3 regions of the Streptomyces sirii genome follow, and region 1 is predicted to be linked to each of the others. Evidence: riboswitches for the same ligand, from Rfam matches in the RefSeq annotation. Region 1 holds a riboswitch; each other region holds the start of a gene.
The links. A riboswitch is a leader RNA that binds a small molecule or an ion and turns the genes downstream of it on or off. The one in region 1 is predicted to bind thiamine pyrophosphate.
Positions count from the first base shown of each region.

Region 2: linked by a shared signal. The riboswitch ahead of WAB15_RS29325 (thiamine ABC transporter substrate binding subunit) and the one ahead of thiC (phosphomethylpyrimidine synthase ThiC) in region 1 are both predicted to bind thiamine pyrophosphate.
Region 3: linked by a shared signal. The riboswitch ahead of thiO (glycine oxidase ThiO) and the one ahead of thiC (phosphomethylpyrimidine synthase ThiC) in region 1 are both predicted to bind thiamine pyrophosphate.

Region 1 covers NZ_CP147982.1:4,774,083-4,779,653, reverse strand. Annotated here, with positions in the region: gene WAB15_RS21450 (hypothetical protein) at 1-13, opposite strand, end outside; gene thiC (phosphomethylpyrimidine synthase ThiC) at 239-2,020, opposite strand; TPP riboswitch at 2,014-2,170, opposite strand; gene WAB15_RS21440 (YibE/F family protein) at 2,218-3,627, shown strand; gene WAB15_RS21435 (SsgA family sporulation/cell division regulator) at 3,729-4,151, opposite strand; gene WAB15_RS21430 (IclR family transcriptional regulator) at 4,256-5,026, opposite strand; gene WAB15_RS21425 (DUF5326 family protein) at 5,412-5,571, opposite strand, start outside.
Region 2 covers NZ_CP147982.1:6,476,515-6,482,085, reverse strand. Annotated here, with positions in the region: gene WAB15_RS29335 (ABC transporter ATP-binding protein) at 1-290, opposite strand, end outside; gene WAB15_RS29330 (ABC transporter permease) at 291-2,018, opposite strand; gene WAB15_RS29325 (thiamine ABC transporter substrate binding subunit) at 1,994-3,064, opposite strand; TPP riboswitch at 3,170-3,290, opposite strand; gene rlmN (23S rRNA (adenine(2503)-C(2))-methyltransferase RlmN) at 3,324-4,430, opposite strand; gene WAB15_RS29315 (TetR/AcrR family transcriptional regulator) at 4,471-5,094, opposite strand; gene WAB15_RS29310 (hypothetical protein) at 5,164-5,391, shown strand; gene WAB15_RS29305 (hypothetical protein) at 5,388-5,571, shown strand, end outside.
Region 3 covers NZ_CP147982.1:2,624,762-2,630,332, forward strand. Annotated here, with positions in the region: gene thiE (thiamine phosphate synthase) at 1-506, opposite strand, end outside; gene WAB15_RS11890 (Rv2175c family DNA-binding protein) at 616-981, opposite strand; gene WAB15_RS11895 (NAD(P)/FAD-dependent oxidoreductase) at 1,072-2,313, opposite strand; TPP riboswitch at 2,537-2,649, shown strand; gene thiO (glycine oxidase ThiO) at 2,647-3,870, shown strand; gene thiS (sulfur carrier protein ThiS) at 3,867-4,082, shown strand; gene WAB15_RS11910 (thiazole synthase) at 4,194-4,934, shown strand; gene pknB (Stk1 family PASTA domain-containing Ser/Thr kinase) at 5,420-5,571, shown strand, end outside.

The DNA of each region.
Region 1 (5,571 bases):
GTCCCAGAGCCATCCCCACGCCCGCAGCACGTCGTCGCCACGGGCGATCGGGCCAACACGTGCGATCCGCCAACCAGTTGACGCATACAGGATCGTCGAGATCGATGTCCGCAGGCAGCCCTGCCCGGCGTAGAAGTCTTCGCACGCCGCGCGGCGACCAGACCGGTGTTGACCTTTCAGCGCACCGGTAACGGCGGGGCCCCGACTGGGCCTCCGCCGTTACTCGCAGACGCGGCAGTCAGTCCGCCAGCGGCAGATACACGCGGTTGCCCGCAGCCGCGAACTCCTTGGACTTCTCCAGCATTCCCGCCTCGACCTCCTCCGGCGTCGCGTCCGCGTCGCCGCCGAACTGCTCGGTGATGCTTCTGCTGATCTTCATCGAGCAGAACTTCGGGCCGCACATCGAGCAGAAGTGAGCCGTCTTCGCCGGCTCCGCGGGCAGCGTCGCGTCGTGGAACGCGCGTGCCGTGTCCGGATCGAGGGCCAGGTTGAACTGGTCCTCCCAGCGGAACTCGAAGCGGGCGTCGGAGAGCGCGTCATCCCATTCCTGGGCTCCCGGGTGGCCCTTGGCCAGGTCCGCCGCATGGGCCGCGATCTTGTACGTGATGACGCCGGTCTTGACGTCGTCGCGGTCGGGCAGGCCCAGGTGCTCCTTGGGCGTGACGTAGCAGAGCATCGCGGTGCCCCACCAGGCGATCATCGCCGCGCCGATGCCGGACGTGATGTGGTCGTAGGCGGGCGCGATGTCGGTGGTCAGCGGGCCGAGCGTGTAGAACGGCGCCTCTTCGCAGATTTCCTGCTGGAGGTCGATGTTCTCCTTGATCTTGTGCATCGGGACATGGCCCGGGCCCTCGATCATGGTCTGCACACCGTGCCGCTTGGCGATGGTGTTCAGCTCGCCGAGCGTCCGCAGCTCGGCGAACTGCGCCTCGTCGTTGGCGTCCGCGATCGAGCCGGGGCGCAGCCCGTCACCCAGCGAGTAGGTGACGTCGTACGAGGCGAGGATCTCGCAGAGCTCCTCGAAGTGCGTGTACAGGAACGACTCCTGATGGTGCGCGAGGCACCAGGCGGCCATGATCGAGCCGCCTCGGGAGACGATGCCGGTCTTGCGGCGGGCGGTGAGCGGGACGTAGCGGAGCAGCACACCGGCGTGCACCGTCATGTAGTCGACGCCCTGCTCGGCCTGCTCGATGACGGTGTCCTTGTAGATCTCCCAGGTCAGCTCCTCGGCCTTGCCGTCGACCTTCTCCAGCGCCTGGTACAGGGGGACGGTGCCGATCGGGACGGGGGAGTTGCGCAGCACCCACTCGCGGGTGGTGTGGATGTTGCGTCCGGTGGACAGATCCATGACCGTGTCGGCGCCCCAGCGGGTCGCCCAGGTCATCTTCTCCACCTCCTCCTCGATGGAGGAGGTGACCGCCGAGTTGCCGATGTTGGCGTTCACCTTCACCAGGAAGTTCTTGCCGATGATCATCGGCTCGATCTCCGGGTGGTTGACGTTGGACGGCAGTACGGCACGGCCGGCCGCGATCTCGTCCCGCACGAACTCGGGCGTGACGTTCTCGCGGAGGGCGACGTACTCCATCTCCGCGGTGATCTCGCCGCGCCGGGCGTATGCGAGCTGGGTGACCGCGGCGCCGTTGCGGCCACGGCGCGGCTGGCGCGGGCGACCGGGGAAGACCGCGTCCAGGTTCTTGAGGCCACCGCGCGGTGAGGTGTGCTTGAGGCCGTCGTCCTCCGGCCGCATAGGGCGGCCCGCGTACTCCTCGGTGTCGCCGCGCGCGATGACCCAGTTCTCCCGCAGCGGCGCGAGGCCACGACGGACATCGGTTTCGATGTTGGGGTCGGTGTACGGCCCGGACGTGTCGTAGAGCGTCACGTGCTTGCCGTTGGTGAGGTGCACCCGCCGGACCGGGACCCGAAGATCCGGGCGCGATCCGGAGACATAGCCCTTGTGCCAGCCGATCTGCGGCTCACTGCCGGCACCGTTTTCGGGCGTGCGTGCATCCTGCAAGGTCATGAGACCCAACTCCCTACGCCGGCATTACCCGGTAACAGGTTCGGCGGTCGACGCAGCGGCTTCCGTCCATCGACGTTTCACGTGAAACATCACTGGGACGAAGGTCAGCGCCCTCTCAGCCCGGTGCTCCGAGCTCCCGCGATTGCAAAGGTGGCACCACGGTAGCGGCCGACGTAGCGGGGTGAACAGGGGGCCCCATGAGTTGTTGCAATGATCTGCGGGTGAGCCCTCACGAACCCCACCACCATCCGGCCGCGCACTCGCACAGTCATGGCCACGGCCCTGCCGCACCCGTCTCGCGGCATCTGCGCAAGGTCATCGCTGCGGTGCTGATCCCGTTCGCCACCGCGGTCGCGGTCGGCCTGGTCGTGCTCTGGCCGGGCGGCGCCCCGGGGCACAAACCGTCCGGCGTCGGTTTCGACCAGCCCACCGAGCGGGCCAGAGTGATCAAGGTGGTGGAGGTGAACTGCGCGGATGTCCATGCCGAGCAGGGGCCTCAGCCACCGTCGCAGACGGGACAGCCACCAGCCGGGGGAGCGGCATCGGACAAACCCTGCCAGCAGGCGACCATCAAGGTCACCACGGGCGAGAACACCGGGCGCACCTTCCAGACGGTGGTGACGCCGGACGCCCTGCGGCACTACACCACCGGGCAGGACGTGGTGGTGTCGTACTCCCCCAAGGCGCCCCGGGAACTGCAGTACTCGGTCACCGATGTCGACCGGTCTCTGCCGATGTGGGTGCTGGCAGGGATCTTCGCCGTCGCCGTCGTGGTCGTCGGCCGGCTGCGCGGAGTACTCGCGCTGGTCGCACTGGCGGCCAGCTTCGTCGTGCTGACGCTGTTCATCCTCCCGGCGATCCTGCAGGGCTCCAATCCGCTGGTGGTGGCCGTGGTGGGGGGCTCCGCGATCATGCTGATCGCCCTCTACCTGTGCCATGGGTTGACCGCCCGTACCTCCGTGGCCGTACTCGGCACCCTCGCCTCGCTGCTGCTGATCGGGCTGCTCGGTTCGGTATTCATCGGCTGGGCGCTGCTGACGGGCAATACGGACGACACGACCGGGCTGGTGCACGGGCTCTACCCGAACATCGAGATCCGCGGTCTGCTCCTGGCGGGGATCATCATCGGGTCGCTGGGTGTGCTCGACGATGTGACGGTGACCCAGACCGCAGCGGTGTGGGAGCTGAAGGAGGCGGACCCGACGGCGGGCCGGCGCAAGCTCTACAGCGCGGCGATGCGGATCGGCCGCGATCACATCGCGTCCGTCGTCAACACCCTCGTCCTGGCCTACGCGGGTGCCGCGCTGCCGCTGCTTTTGCTGTTCTCGATTGCACAGAGCAGCGTCGGTACGGTCACCACGAGCGAGGTGGTGGCGGAAGAGATCGTCCGCACGCTGGTCGGCAGCATCGGCCTGGTCGCCTCGGTCCCGCTCACGACACTTCTGGCGGCGCTCGTTGTCTCGGCGGACCGCACGAGCGACGGCACCCGGGGCGCGCCAGGGACAGCGGCTTCGCGGGCGGTGAGTTCGGCTGCAGGGGGTGCCGACGCTGCGTCGCGCGGCCGGTCGGGACGACGCGGAGGGCATGGCAGGCGACGCAAGCGGTAGCGGTATAGGCATGCCGCGCACGAGCCCAGGAGGGCGCACGGGCAAGTGAATTGACCGGCGGGCCCGGTGTGGCGCCGGTGCGGACGGGGGCGGGGCCGGGGTCAGCCGGCGGGCGCCTCCGTGAGGATCCGGTCCAGCACGGCCTCCAACGTGTCGCAGACCTCTTCCTTGCCGAGCGGCACGAGCCGGTCCGTACGGTCCAGGAAGGCGACCAGCGGCGCCGCGCTCACCCGGAACAGGGCGCGCTCGGCGCCTACTTGGAGGCTGATGAAGACGTCGCTGAGATGCTCGGGCGAGGCCGGTTCGATCCGCACATCGCCCTCACCGGACGGCCGGCTCAGGCCGTCCAGCAGCAGCTCACGCCCGAAGGCCCAGGTGACGGGCGCATCACCGGGCAGGTCGAAGGTGAGGCGGACGGCGTAGGGATCGGCGCTGTCGAAGTCCAGCTCCACCGGAATCCGGAACGCGAGCTCATCGGAGACGACGAAGCTCATGATCACTTCTGCCTGAACTGTGTCGGTCATCAACCACTGCCCCGCACTTGATCGGAGATGGCCGGGAAACATCCCCCGTAGCCCTATTGCCGCCATCGTCGGCCACGTGCAGGCAGATCACAAGGAGTGAGTTTTCAGATACTGATAGAGAAGGCGAGTGTCGTTAGTGTCGCCTCCGCCATTTTTCGTAGTCGATCCGTAACGGACCGCAATCGGTGCAGTTCGTTGGCGGGAAGTGACACGGCCAACGACGCGGCGACCGCGCCGACCTGGATGGGGATGGCCGAACACACCGTGCCCAAGGCATATTCCTGGTGCTCGAAGGCCGCCTGACCGCGACGCACCGTATCCAAGCGCCGCAGCAAATCGTCCTCAGATCGCAGGGAAAAGGGCGTTATCGACTGCAGGGGATGCCGTGACAGATGCTCCTTCCTCGATGCCTCGTCAAGCTGCGCGAGCAGACACTGCCCGATCGCATGAGCGTGCGCGGTGGTACGAAAATCAACCCATTCCTCCACCGGCGGCCGATCCGGGTTGTCGGCGACCGCCACGACCTCCACTTCACCCTCCCGATAGACGGCGAAGTAGACGGCGGCGCTCAACTTCCGGCCCGCCACGGCCAGCGCTTCGGAGATCTGGGCCCGCTGCCGGCGCCTGGCCCCGGCCTGGCCGATGGCCTCGGCCGCCGCACCGATCACGAACACGCCGTTCTCGCGCTGCAGATAGCCCTCGTGGGTCAGGGTCCGCAACAGGTGATAGGTCGTCGGCAGCGGCAGTCCGGTTTCTCTGGCGAGTTGTTTGGCCGGCGCTCCATCGGCGTGCGCGGCCACCGCCTCCAGCAGTCGGAGCGCTCGCTGCACCGACCCGATCAAGGTGGGGTGTGAAGCGGATTCGCCGTTCACCATTGCCAACGCCAACCCCCAGATCCGCTCGCCGTGGGGCACGGGGACCCCGGTCGCGGGACCCGCTCCCACGACCGCGCGCGCCTCCCAGGCTTCCGCGACGACGCCGGCCCGGTCTCGCCTCACTCGGTATTTTCCGGAACGTCACCATCCGGAAGACGCCTGCGATCCGCACTCTAACTCCGCCGATCGGGGCAGTAAGCCGAAAGCCAGCGGAGTTAACCCGCCTGGCGCACTAGTTGGCTTGAGGAGGAAGGGTCGGACCGACATCTGACGTGGCGGAGCCGCCGTTGAACGGAGTGGGAAGGTGTACGTCGGGTAGTGCGTCGGGGGCATCTCGGCACGGGCGGGGTCGCCCGGGCGCGGTCGTCCGGTCGGAGAGGGTGGCTTACCAGTCGCTCTTCGACGAGGACGACGACGAGCCGCTGACCCTGCGGACGAGGTAGACGACTCCGGCTATGAGCGCCGCCGCGATAAGGAGCTTGAACAGCACGCCGACCAGGAAGCCGAGCGCCGAGGCGATGAATCCTCCGAAGACCACGATCAGG
Region 2 (5,571 bases), 1.7 Mb from region 1:
AGCTGGTGGTCCTGGAACATCAGCCCGACCCCGCGCCGGTGTGTGGGCACTCCCGACTGGTCGCTCCCCTCCAGCAACACCTGTCCCGCATCGGCCTGTTGGAGGCCGGCGACCACCCGCAGCAGAGTGGACTTGCCGCTGCCGCTCGGCCCCAGTACGCAGACGATCTCGTGCGCGGCGACCTCCAGGTCCACCGCGTCCAGCGCGGGGCGCCCGGACGTGCCGAAGCGGACGGTCACCCCGTCCAGCCGCAGCAGCTCGCGCGCCGTGCTCTCGTTGCGTGCCGTCATCTAGAACTCCCCGGAATGATCGGTTCGCGCGCGCTCCAGGACCAGCAAGGCGCCGGCGCACACCACCATCAAGATGGTCGACAGGGCCATCGCCTGCCCGTAGTTGAGCTCTCCCGCGCGCCCCAGCAGCCGTGCCACGGCCACCGGGAGCGTCGGCTGGTCCGGCCGTGCGATGAAGACCGTCGCGCCGAACTCACCGAGCGACACGGCGAAGGCGAAGCCCGCGGCGATCAGCAGCGCCCGCCGCACCATCGGCAGATCGACCTCGCGCCACACCCGCCACGGCGAGGCGCCGAGCACGGCCGCCGCCTCCCGCAGCCGCCCGTCGACGGCCCGCAGGACGGGCAGCATGGTGCGGACCACGAACGGCACCCCCACCAGCGCCTGGGCGAGCGGGACCAGCCACCACGAGGCGCGCAGGTCCAGCGGTGGTTCATCGAGGGTGATCAGAAATCCGAAGCCGACGGTGACCGCGGAGACGCCGAGGGGCAGCATCAGCAGCGCGTCGAAACCGCGGACGAACCTGCTTGCCATGGGGATCCGCCCGGACGGGCCCCGGCTCAGCCCCGGGAGGGTCAGCGCGGCGGCCGCCAGCCCGCCCACCACCAGGGCGATGCCGGTGGCGGCCGCCCCGTAGGCGAGGGAGTTCCACAGGGCCTCCAAGGGGGCGACGACGAAGGTGCCGTCACCGGCCCCGGCGGAGCGCAGCGACTCGTAGAAGACCGCTCCGTAGCCGTCGGGCCCGGCGAACGACCGCTCCACGAGCACGACCAGCGGGGTGATCAGCAGGACGGCGATGACCAGGAGCGTCGCCCACAGCAGCGCCCACTGGCCGCGACCGCGCGGCCGGTGCGCGGTCTGCGAGGCGGCGACGAGCCGGAGGGTGGACTCCCTGCGGCGCACGGTCCAGGCGTGCAGCGCCAGCACTCCCAGCACCGCCGCGAACTGGATCATGGTGAGGACGGCGGCGGTCGGCAGGTCCAGGAAGTCCGCGGTCTGCCGGTAGATCTCCACCTCCAGCGTCGAGAAGGTGGGGCCGCCGAGAATCTGCACCACCCCGAAGGAGGTGAAGGTGAAGAGAAAGACCATCAGGGCGGCGGCCGCGACGGCCGGTCCCAGCGCGGGCAGCGTCACCCGCCGCCAGGCCGCGAACCGTCCGGCCCCCAGCACCCGCGCCGCCTCTTCCTGGCGCGGATCGAGCTGCCCCCAGAGCCCGCCGACGGTCCGGACGACCACGGCGTAGTTGAAGAAGACGTGCGCCAGCAGAATCGCCCAGACCGAGCTGTCCAGGCGCAGCCCCCACAGGTCGTCCAGCAGCCCGCCCCGCCCGACCAGCGCCAGGAATGCCGAGCCGACGACGACGGTCGGCAGCACGAACGGCACCGCCACCACCGCCCGCAGCAACCGCTTGCCGGGGAAGTCGAAGCGCGCGAAGACATACGCGCCGGGCAGCGCGATCAGCAGCGTCAGCCCGGTCGAGGCGGCCGCCTGCCAGAGGGTGAACCACAGCACGTGCACGACATCCGGGTCGCTCAGCACGGCCCCGAACCGGCCCAGCTGCCACTGCCCGCCGTCCTTGAGTCCGCGCCCGACGATCGCCACGACCGGGTAGGCGAAGAACAGCGCGAAGAAGGCGAGCGGCACGGCCATCAGGCCGAGCCGCACCGCCGTTCCCCGCGCGGGCCGTCTGCTCCGGGCGCCGGCTACTTCAGAACGAGTGAGGACCACTGCTTGATCCACTGTTCGCGGTTCTCGGCGATCGCGTCCGGGGCCAGCGTCGCCGGCTTGTCGATCTTCGCACCGTACGTCGTGAACAGCTCCGGCAGCTTGGCGTCCTTGCGCGCCGGGTTGACGAACATCTGCAGCGGCACGTCCTCCTGGAACTTCTTGCTCAGCAGGAAGTCCAGCAGCGCCTTGCCGCCCTTCTCGTTCTTCGCGCCCTTGAGGAGGCCGCCGAACTCGATCTGGCGGAAGCAGGTGCCGGTCGCGACGCCGGTCGGTGCCTGCTTGGGCGCCGGCTTCTTGCCGAGCACCTCGACGGGCGGGCTGGAGGCGTAGGAGACCACCAGCGGCTTGTCGCCCTTGCCCTTGCCGGCCCCGGAGCCCGAGAACCGCTCGTTGTAGGCCTGCTCCCAGCCGTCGACGACCTCGACGTCGTTCGCCTTGAGCTTCTTCCAGTAGTCCTGCCAGCCGTCCTTGCCGTAGGTGGCGACGGTGGCGAGCTGGAAGGCGAGCCCCGGGGAGGAGGTCGCGGCGTTCTCGGTGACGAGCAGCCCCTTGTACCGGGGCTTGAGCAGATCGTCGAAGGTCTTCGGCGGCGCGATCTTGTGCTGGTCGAAGTAGGCCCGGTCGTAGTTGACGCAGATGTCGCCGTAGTCGAGCGGGGTGACGCGGTGCTTGCCCTTGTCGAGCTGCAGCGCGGCCGGGACGCTGTCCAGCCCCTTGGCCTCGTACGGGCTGAAGAGGTCCGCGTTCAGACCGCGCGAGAGCAGGGTGTTGTCGATGCCGAAGAACACATCGCCCTGGGGATTGTCCTTGGAGAGGATCGCCTGGTTGACGGCCTTGCCGGCGTCGCCGCCCTTGAGGAGCGTGACCTTGTAGCCGCTCTCCTTCTCGAAGGCGTCGAGCAGGGGCTTGGGGAACGAGTCGTGGCTGACGAGCGTGACGGTCTTGGCGTCCGCGCCGTCACCGTCCGAGGTGCCGCACGCGGCGAGCGCGGTCATGCCGAGTGCGGCGGCGAGCGCGCTCGCGGTGATCCTTCTGGTGGTGCTCACTGATTTCCTCCTGGCTGGCCAGGAAGAGACGCGGCCCCGCCCGGTGTCCGCGGCTCACGGCGTCCGAAGACGCACGAAAGGGAACATCCGGGCAGGGCGCAACAGCATGAGTGACGACCGAACTTCCTACCCGGAATGACCCGGGCGAGGTTCAAGGGTCTGCGGGCGCCGTAGGACTACGACGCTTCCGCACTCTCAGCGCTGTGGCGCTCCCCTGTCGGAATGTGCATTTGTTCGACGACACCGTACCAGCGGGCGTTCAGCGCTCCGAGGCCGCGAGCTGCCCGCAGGCCCCGTCGATCTCCTGACCGCGGGTGTCGCGGACGGTCACCGGCACGCCGTGCGCCTCGATGGCCTGGACGAACGCCCGCTCGTCCTCGGGGCGCGAGGCGGTCCACTTCGAGCCGGGCGTCGGGTTCAGCGGAATCAGGTTCACATGGACCCGCTTGCCCTTGAGCAGCCGTCCCAGCAGGTCACCGCGCCAGGCCTGGTCGTTGATGTCCCGGATCAGGGCGTACTCGATCGAGATCCGCCGCCCGGACTTCTCCGCGTACTCCCAGGCCGCGTCCAGCACCTCACGCACCTTCCAGCGCGTGTTGACGGGGACGAGCGTGTCGCGCAGCTCGTCGTCCGGCGCGTGCAGCGACACCGCGAGCCGGCACTTGAAGCCCTCGTCGGCGAACCGCAGCATCGCCGGGACCAGACCGACCGTGGAGACCGTGATCCCGCGCTGGGACAGGCCCAGGCCGTCCGGCTCGGGGTCGGTCAGCCGCCGGATGGCGCCGACCACCCGGTTGTAGTTGGCGAGCGGCTCCCCCATCCCCATGAAGACGATGTTGGACAGCCGCGCCGGTCCGCCCGGCACCTCGCCGTCGCGCAGCGCGCGCATCCCGTCCACGATCTGGTGCACGATCTCGGCGGTGGACAGGTTGCGGTCCAGCCCCGCCTGCCCCGTGGCGCAGAACGGGCAGTTCATACCGCAACCGGCCTGCGAGGAGATGCACATGGTGACCCGGTCCGGGTAGCGCATCAGCACCGACTCGACGAGCGTGCCGTCGTGCAGCTTCCACAGGGTCTTGCGGGTGGTGTCGTTGTCGCACGAGATGTGCCGCACGACGTTCATCAGGTCCGGCAGCAGCTCGCTCGCCAACTTCTCGCGCGCCGCCGCCGGGATGTCGGTCCACTGCGCCGGGTCGTGCGCGTAACGGGCGAAGTAGTGCTGCGACAGCTGCTTGGCGCGAAAAGGCTTCTCACCGATCGCGGCCACCGCTTCACGGCGCTCGACGGGACTGAGATCGGCAAGGTGCCGAGGAGGCTTCTTGGCCCCGCGCGGCGCGACGAAAGTGAGTTCTCCGGGTGCAGGCATGGTGGGTCCAGTGTCGCAGATCGTCCAGGTGGGCCAGGCACTAGCCGGTGTGGGACAGGTCCTGCAGGTGAGCGGCCAGTACCTGGCGGCACCGCTGCGCGCCCAGGATGTCGGGGTGGTGTACGGCGCTGAGGGAGAGGCCGTCCAGGAGGGACGCCAGGCGCTCGGTCTCGAGGTCGACGTCGCATCCGGGGCGCAGGGTGCCGGACTCGTCGAGCCGGGTGAGGACGCGGTGCGTCAGCCTTCTGGTGCCGGCGGCGGCCTGGTGCGCGAGTTCCTGGAAGGCCGGATGGGTGCGGGCCGCGGCGTTGAAGTCGAGGAAGACGGTGACCTCCGCGCGGCGGCGTTCGTCGAGCGGCAGCAGCTCGGCCAGGAGGTCGGTCACCAGGCGGAGCCGTTCCGCACGCGGGTACCGACTCAGATCCCCGATGCGCTCGACATGCTGGAGCAGCCGTTCGGAGAGCGCGCCGAGCATCGACTGCATCGCGAAGTCCATCAGCTCCTGCTGGCTGGCGAAGTAGTGGCGCACCGAACCGATGTTGAGTGCGGCCTCGTCGGCGACGGCGCGCAGCGAGGTGCGCTGCAGGCCGTCCCGTACGACGACTCGGTACAGGGCGGCGACGACCTCGCGGCGGCGGGCGTCCGGATCCACGACCTTCGGCATGGAGCCTTTATATCACGCGCATGATATATTGTTTTTTATCACAAGCCTGATATAAAAACGGGAGGACTCATGGAGCGGTACCTCGACCTCATGCTCATCAGGTTCGGCATCCTCGCGGGCGGCCTGGTGATGCTGGCCCTGGTGGTCTTCGCCGTGGCCGTGGCGCTGAAGCGCAGGGGCCGGCTCGATCAGGCCCGCCGGTACGCGGACCCCGCCCTGCGCGCGGCACTGCGGGCCGCCGCCCGCCGCCTGGAGGACGGCCCCGCCCGCCCCCGGCAGCGGGACGGCCGGCGATGAACGGCCTCGCCCTCGACGCGTCCTCTCTCGCCCACCATCTGCTGATGGACTACGTGGCCAAGTTCCTCATCGTCATCGTGGCGCTGATCGTCCTGGCGGTCGGGATGACGGTGATCTGGCGGCGGGCGGGCCGCGGCGCGGAACGGCGGGACGGCGGCCACGGGGGACGGATGGCCGCGC
Region 3 (5,571 bases), 2.1 Mb from region 1:
ATCGCGAACCAGGGGCGCTGCGCAGCGCGCTCCGCGGTGTAGCGGACCAGATCGAGGCCGGGGGCGTGGCGGCCCGGCTTCGTGGGCGTCGGCCAGCACGGGCCCGTGCAGAAGTAGTCCACCCCGGGCTCGGCGATCGCGGCGTCCACCTCGGCCTCGGCATGGGTGGAGCGGCCTATGAGGACGTCCGCGCCGAGGATGGCGCGGGCGGCCGGGACCGGCAGATCGCCCTGCCCGAGGTGCAGCACATCGCTGCCGATCGCATGGGCGACGTCCGCGCGGTCGTTGACCGCGAGCAGCTTGCCGTGCCGGCGACAGGCGTCCGCGAAGACCTCCAGGTGGCGGAGCTCCTCGCCGGCCTCCATGCCCTTGTCGCGCAGCTGGACGATGTCGACGCCGGAGGAGAGCACCGCGTCCAGGAACCGGGGAAGGTCTCCCTGGGTCCTGCGGGCGTCCGTGCAGAGGTAGAGCCGGGCGTCGGACAGGGCCTGTCGTGCGGTGCTCATCGGGCGGCTTCCCCCCAGGTCGGGGGTGTACGGACCGGACCTTCCGGTCCGTACACCCCGTAGATGTGGTTACGGATGCTGATGCGGTCGCTGACGAGCGCCGGGCGCGTCAGACGGCGAGCGCCTGGGCCCGGCGCTTCACCTCCGTGCCGCGATTCTCGCGCAGCGCCTGCGCCGGGGTTCCGGGGAGGGTCTCATCCGCGGTGAACAGCCACTCCAGCATCTCCTCGTCGGTGAAGCCGTCGTCCTTGAGGAGCGTGAGCGTGCCGACGAGGCCCTTGACCACCTTGTCGTCCTGGATGAAATCGGCGGGTACCTGCAGCACCCTGTTCTCGCCGCGGCGCACCGCGATCAGCTGGCCCTCCTTGACCAGCTGCCGGACACGGGTCACCTCGACGCCGAGCTTTTCGGCGATGTCGGGGAGGGTGAGCCAGGCGGGGACGAGTCCATCGATGTTTGCGTCAATCTCGGTCACAGGACAAGCCTGCCACCTCGCACTGACAGTCGGTAGCCGGGCATCGCCATCAGGGGCCTCCGGCACACCGGAGGGTGACGACACGCCTGTCTACTGAGCCGCGGCCTTCAGCGGTACGGCGGCGTTCGCGGCCCGGTCCCGGTCGAGGGTCACGCCCCGCTCGATGAGCTTGCGCCCTTGGGCGAGGTCCCTCGGCCGCCCCACGGCCAGCAGCGCCACGAGCCGTCCGCCCCGCAGCCAGATCACCGACCAGGCGGCCTGCGCCGGATCGCCGCGCCAGACCAGCTCGTCGGCGTCCCCGTGATGGCCCGCGTACTGCACGAACCGGCCGAACTGCTCGGACCAGAAGTACGGCACGGGGTCGTAGACCAGCCCCTCCGCCTCCCCGCGGGCGATGTTCTCGGCGACCGTACGGGGGCCCTGGAGGGCGTTGTCCCAGTGGTGGACCAGCAGCCGGCTGCCGTATCGGGCCGACGGGAAGGAGGCGCAGTCGCCGACCGCGTACACATCGGGCGCGGAGGTGCGCAGCCGGTCGTCGGCGAGCACGGAGCCGTCCTCGGAGGACACCTCGACGCCGGAGCCGGCCAGCCAGGCGGTGGCGGGCCGGGCCCCGATGCCGACGACCACGGCGTCGGCGGGCAGCGTGGCGCCGTCCGCGAGGGTGACCATGCCGGCGGTGACGGCCGCGACCCGGGCGCCGGTGCGCAGCTCGGCGCCCGCGTCCGCGTACCAGCCGGCCATATGGGCGGCGACCTCGGCGGGCAGCGCACCGGCCAGCGGGCGGTCGGCGGCCTCGACGACCGTGACCGCGCAGCCCGCCTCGCGCGCCGCGGTGGCGAACTCGGCGCCGATCCAGCCCGCCCCGACGACCACGATCTCGTGCTGGGCGGCGAGCACCGGCCGCAGCCGCTCGGCGTCGTCGAGGGTGCGCAGCAGATGGACACCGGGCAGGCCCTCGCTGCCGGGCAGCGTGATCGGTTCGGCGCCGGTCGCGATCACCGCGTAGTCGTAGCGAACCGGGCCCCGCACCGTCTCGATCCGGTGGGCGTCGGGCACCAGGGCGGTGACTCGGCGGTCGAGGTGGAGCTCGATGTCGAGCGCGGCGAAGTCCACGTCGAAGGCGGAGCCGTCGGCCTTGCCCAGCAGCACCGCCTTGGACAGCGGGGGACGGTCGTAAGGCTGGTGGGGCTCGTCACCGAGCAGCGTGATCGCACCGCGCCACCCCTGTTCGCGCAGGGCGACCGCGGTCTGCACGCCCGCGATTCCGGCGCCGACGATCACGACGCGCGGCGTGTGGTCAGAAGGCTGGGAGGATTTGCTCTGCTCGCTCACCCAATCACTCTAGGACGGTGTGCGACGCCGCTCGCAGCACCGCGCGACGAGATCTCTGACACAGCGTCATGCCCGCGCCCCGGGGGCCGCGCCCCGGCCCGCGGGCTCCGGGGGCGGGACGGGCACGCACGCACCACCGGTGCCCCTCCCCCGACGGCCGAGGCCCCCGCGTACACCGACCGTTCCCTTACCCCGCCTCGCGCCCCGTATTAGGGTGACGGCTACACGCACTCGCGGGAGCCCGGACGCACCGGGCTGAGAGGGAGGCTGGCCGGCCTCCGACCGTACGAACCTGATCCGGGTCATGCCGGCGAAGGGAGGGGCTGGACGCCCATGCATCCATCTGCCACACCATCGAAACCAGTCACCGGGCACCCTGATGTGCTCGTCATCGGGGGCGGCATCATCGGCCTGGTCACCGCCTGGCGGGCGGCCGGCCGGGGGCTGACCGTCACGGTGGCCGACCCGGCGCCCGATGGCGGCGCGGCCCACGTCGCGGCCGGGATGCTGGCCGCGGTCACCGAGCTCCACTACGGCGAGCAGACCCTGCTGGCCCTCAATCTCGCCTCGGCGCGGCGCTACCCGCGCTTCACCGAGGAGCTGGAGGAGGCGGCCGGGACCTCGATCGGCTACCGGCGGTGCGGCACCCTGGCCGTCGCGCTGGACGCCGACGACCGCGCCCACCTGCGCGAACTGCACGCCCTGCAGATCCGCTCGGGCCTGGACTCACAGTGGCTCACGGGCCGCGAGTGCCGCCGCCTGGAGCCGATGCTGGCCCCCGGCGTACGCGGCGGCCTGCGGGTCGACGGCGACCACCAGGTCGATCCGCGGCGGCTGGCGAGCGCCCTGCTCGTGGCCTGCGAACGGGCCGGGGTGGTCCTCCACCGGAGCCGGGTCGAGCGACTGACCGTCGACCGCGGCCGCGCCTCGGGCGCCGAACTCGCCGACGGCACACGGCTGTCCGCCGGTCAGACCGTGCTCGCGACGGGCAGCCGCAGCGGTCGCCTGGCCGGGGTCCCCGACGAGGTGCTGCCGCCGGTGCGGCCGGTCAAGGGGCAGGTGCTGCGGCTGCGGCTGCCGGACGTGCCCGCCGGGTCCCCGGCCTTCCTCTCGCGCACCGTACGGGCCGTCGTCCGCGGCAACCCCCTCTACCTGGTGCCGCGGGAGAACGGCGAGCTGGTCGTCGGCGCCACCATGGAGGAGCTGGGCTGGGACACCACCGTCACCGCGGGCGGCGTCTACGAGCTGCTGCGGGACGCCCACGAGCTGGTCCCCGGCATCACCGAGCTGCCGCTGGTGGAGAGCAGCGCCGGGCTGCGCCCCACCTCCCCCGACAACGCGCCACTCCTCGGGCCGACCGCGCTGCCCGGCCTCCACCTGGCCACCGGCCACTTCCGCAACGGGGTGCTGCTGACGCCGGTCACCGGTGACGTGATGGCCGAGGTGCTGGCCACCGGGGACCTCCCCGACGAGGCCCGTCCCTTCACTCCCGCGCGCTTCTCCCCCGCCGCCCCGGGGACCGCGCGCACCCGCCTGCTGGAGGAGCAGCCCGTATGAGCAGCGCCAGTGTGTCCGTGTCGGTCAACGGCGAGGCCCGCGAGATCCCCGGCGGACTCACCCTCGACCGGCTCGTCGCGACCCTGTCCGCGGCGCCCACGGGGGTGGCCGCGGCCGTCAACGAAGTCGTGGTGCCGCGCACCCAGTGGCCCACCACCCCGCTCGCCGAAGGCGACCGCGTCGAGGTGCTCACCGCGGTCCAGGGAGGCTGATCCGCAGACATGACCGATACCGCAGTGTCCCGAGGGGCGGCCCCCGCCCCGACCGCCACCGGACCCGACCCCCTCACCATCGCCGGCACCACCTTCGGATCCCGCCTGATCATGGGAACCGGCGGGGCGCCCAGCCTCGACGTCCTGGAGCGCGCGCTGCTCGCCTCCGGTACGGAGCTGACGACGGTCGCCATGCGGCGGCTGGACCCGACCGTGCAGGGCTCGGTGCTGTCCGTACTGGAACGGCACGACATTCGGGTGCTGCCCAATACGGCGGGCTGCTTCACGGCGGGCGAGGCCGTGCTCACCGCCCGGCTCGCCCGAGAGGCGCTCGGCACCGACTGGGTCAAGCTGGAGGTCGTCGCCGACGAGCGCACCCTGCTGCCCGATCCGATAGAGCTGCTGGACGCCGCCGAGACCCTGGTGGACGACGGTTTCACCGTGCTGCCCTATACGAACGACGATCCGGTGCTGGCCCGCAAACTGGAGGAGGTGGGCTGCGCCGCGATCATGCCACTGGGCTCACCGATCGGCTCCGGCCTGGGCATCCGCAACCCGCACAACTTCCAGCTGATCACCGAACGGGCCGGCGTCCCGGTGATCCTGGACGCGGGCGCGGGCACCGCCTCGGATGCCGCCCTCGCCATGGAGCTGGGCTGCGCGGCGGTGATGCTGGCCTCCGCGGTGACCCGCGCGCAGGAGCCGGAACTGATGGCCGAGGCGATGCGCCACGCGGTGACCTCGGGCCGGCTGGCCTATAGGGCGGGCCGGATCCCCCGCCGGCACTTCGCCCTGGCGTCCTCCCCTACGGGGGGCGTCGCGGAACTGGATCCGGAACGGCCGGCGTTCTAGCCTGTCCGCTGCGCTTGGCTGGCTTCCCACGTTGTCGGCTGTCCCGCCGTGGTGGTTGTTCGCCGTTGCGCCTGGCGGCGGGCGTTTGTGTGTCGGGTGCGGTGACAGCCCTACGGACTCCGTCCTACGGTCTGTCCCCTCCCGTGGGTGGGAGTGGGAAGGCCCGGTGGGGGCGGGCCTGATCCGTCGACTGTCGGCACACGAAGGCTGACGTTCAGCCCCACCGGTCTTTTCCCACCCTCAACGGGAGGGGGCGGGCCGGAGGGGTAGGGGTGTGGGACGTAAAGCGCCGCAGTCCCACACCCCTGCCCCGCAGGCCCGTCACCGGCAGCCGAACAGCCCCGCGCAGCGGACCCCGCCCGCCGCAGGGGGTACCTCCCACGCCCTTTAGGCAGTGGGGGAGCAACGGCGAGAAACCAGCACGGCGCCGCAGACAACAACGTGGGAAGCAAGCCAACCGCAGGGGACCCGTAGACTCGTCTGCCGTGGATACGACGCTCCAAGACCCGCTCGTGGGCCAGCTGCTCGACGGCCGCTACCGCGTCCAGGCACGCATCGCCGCCGGCGGTATGGCCACGGTCTACCGGGCGGTGGACACCCGCCTCGACCGGGTGCTCGCCCTGAAGGTGATGCATCC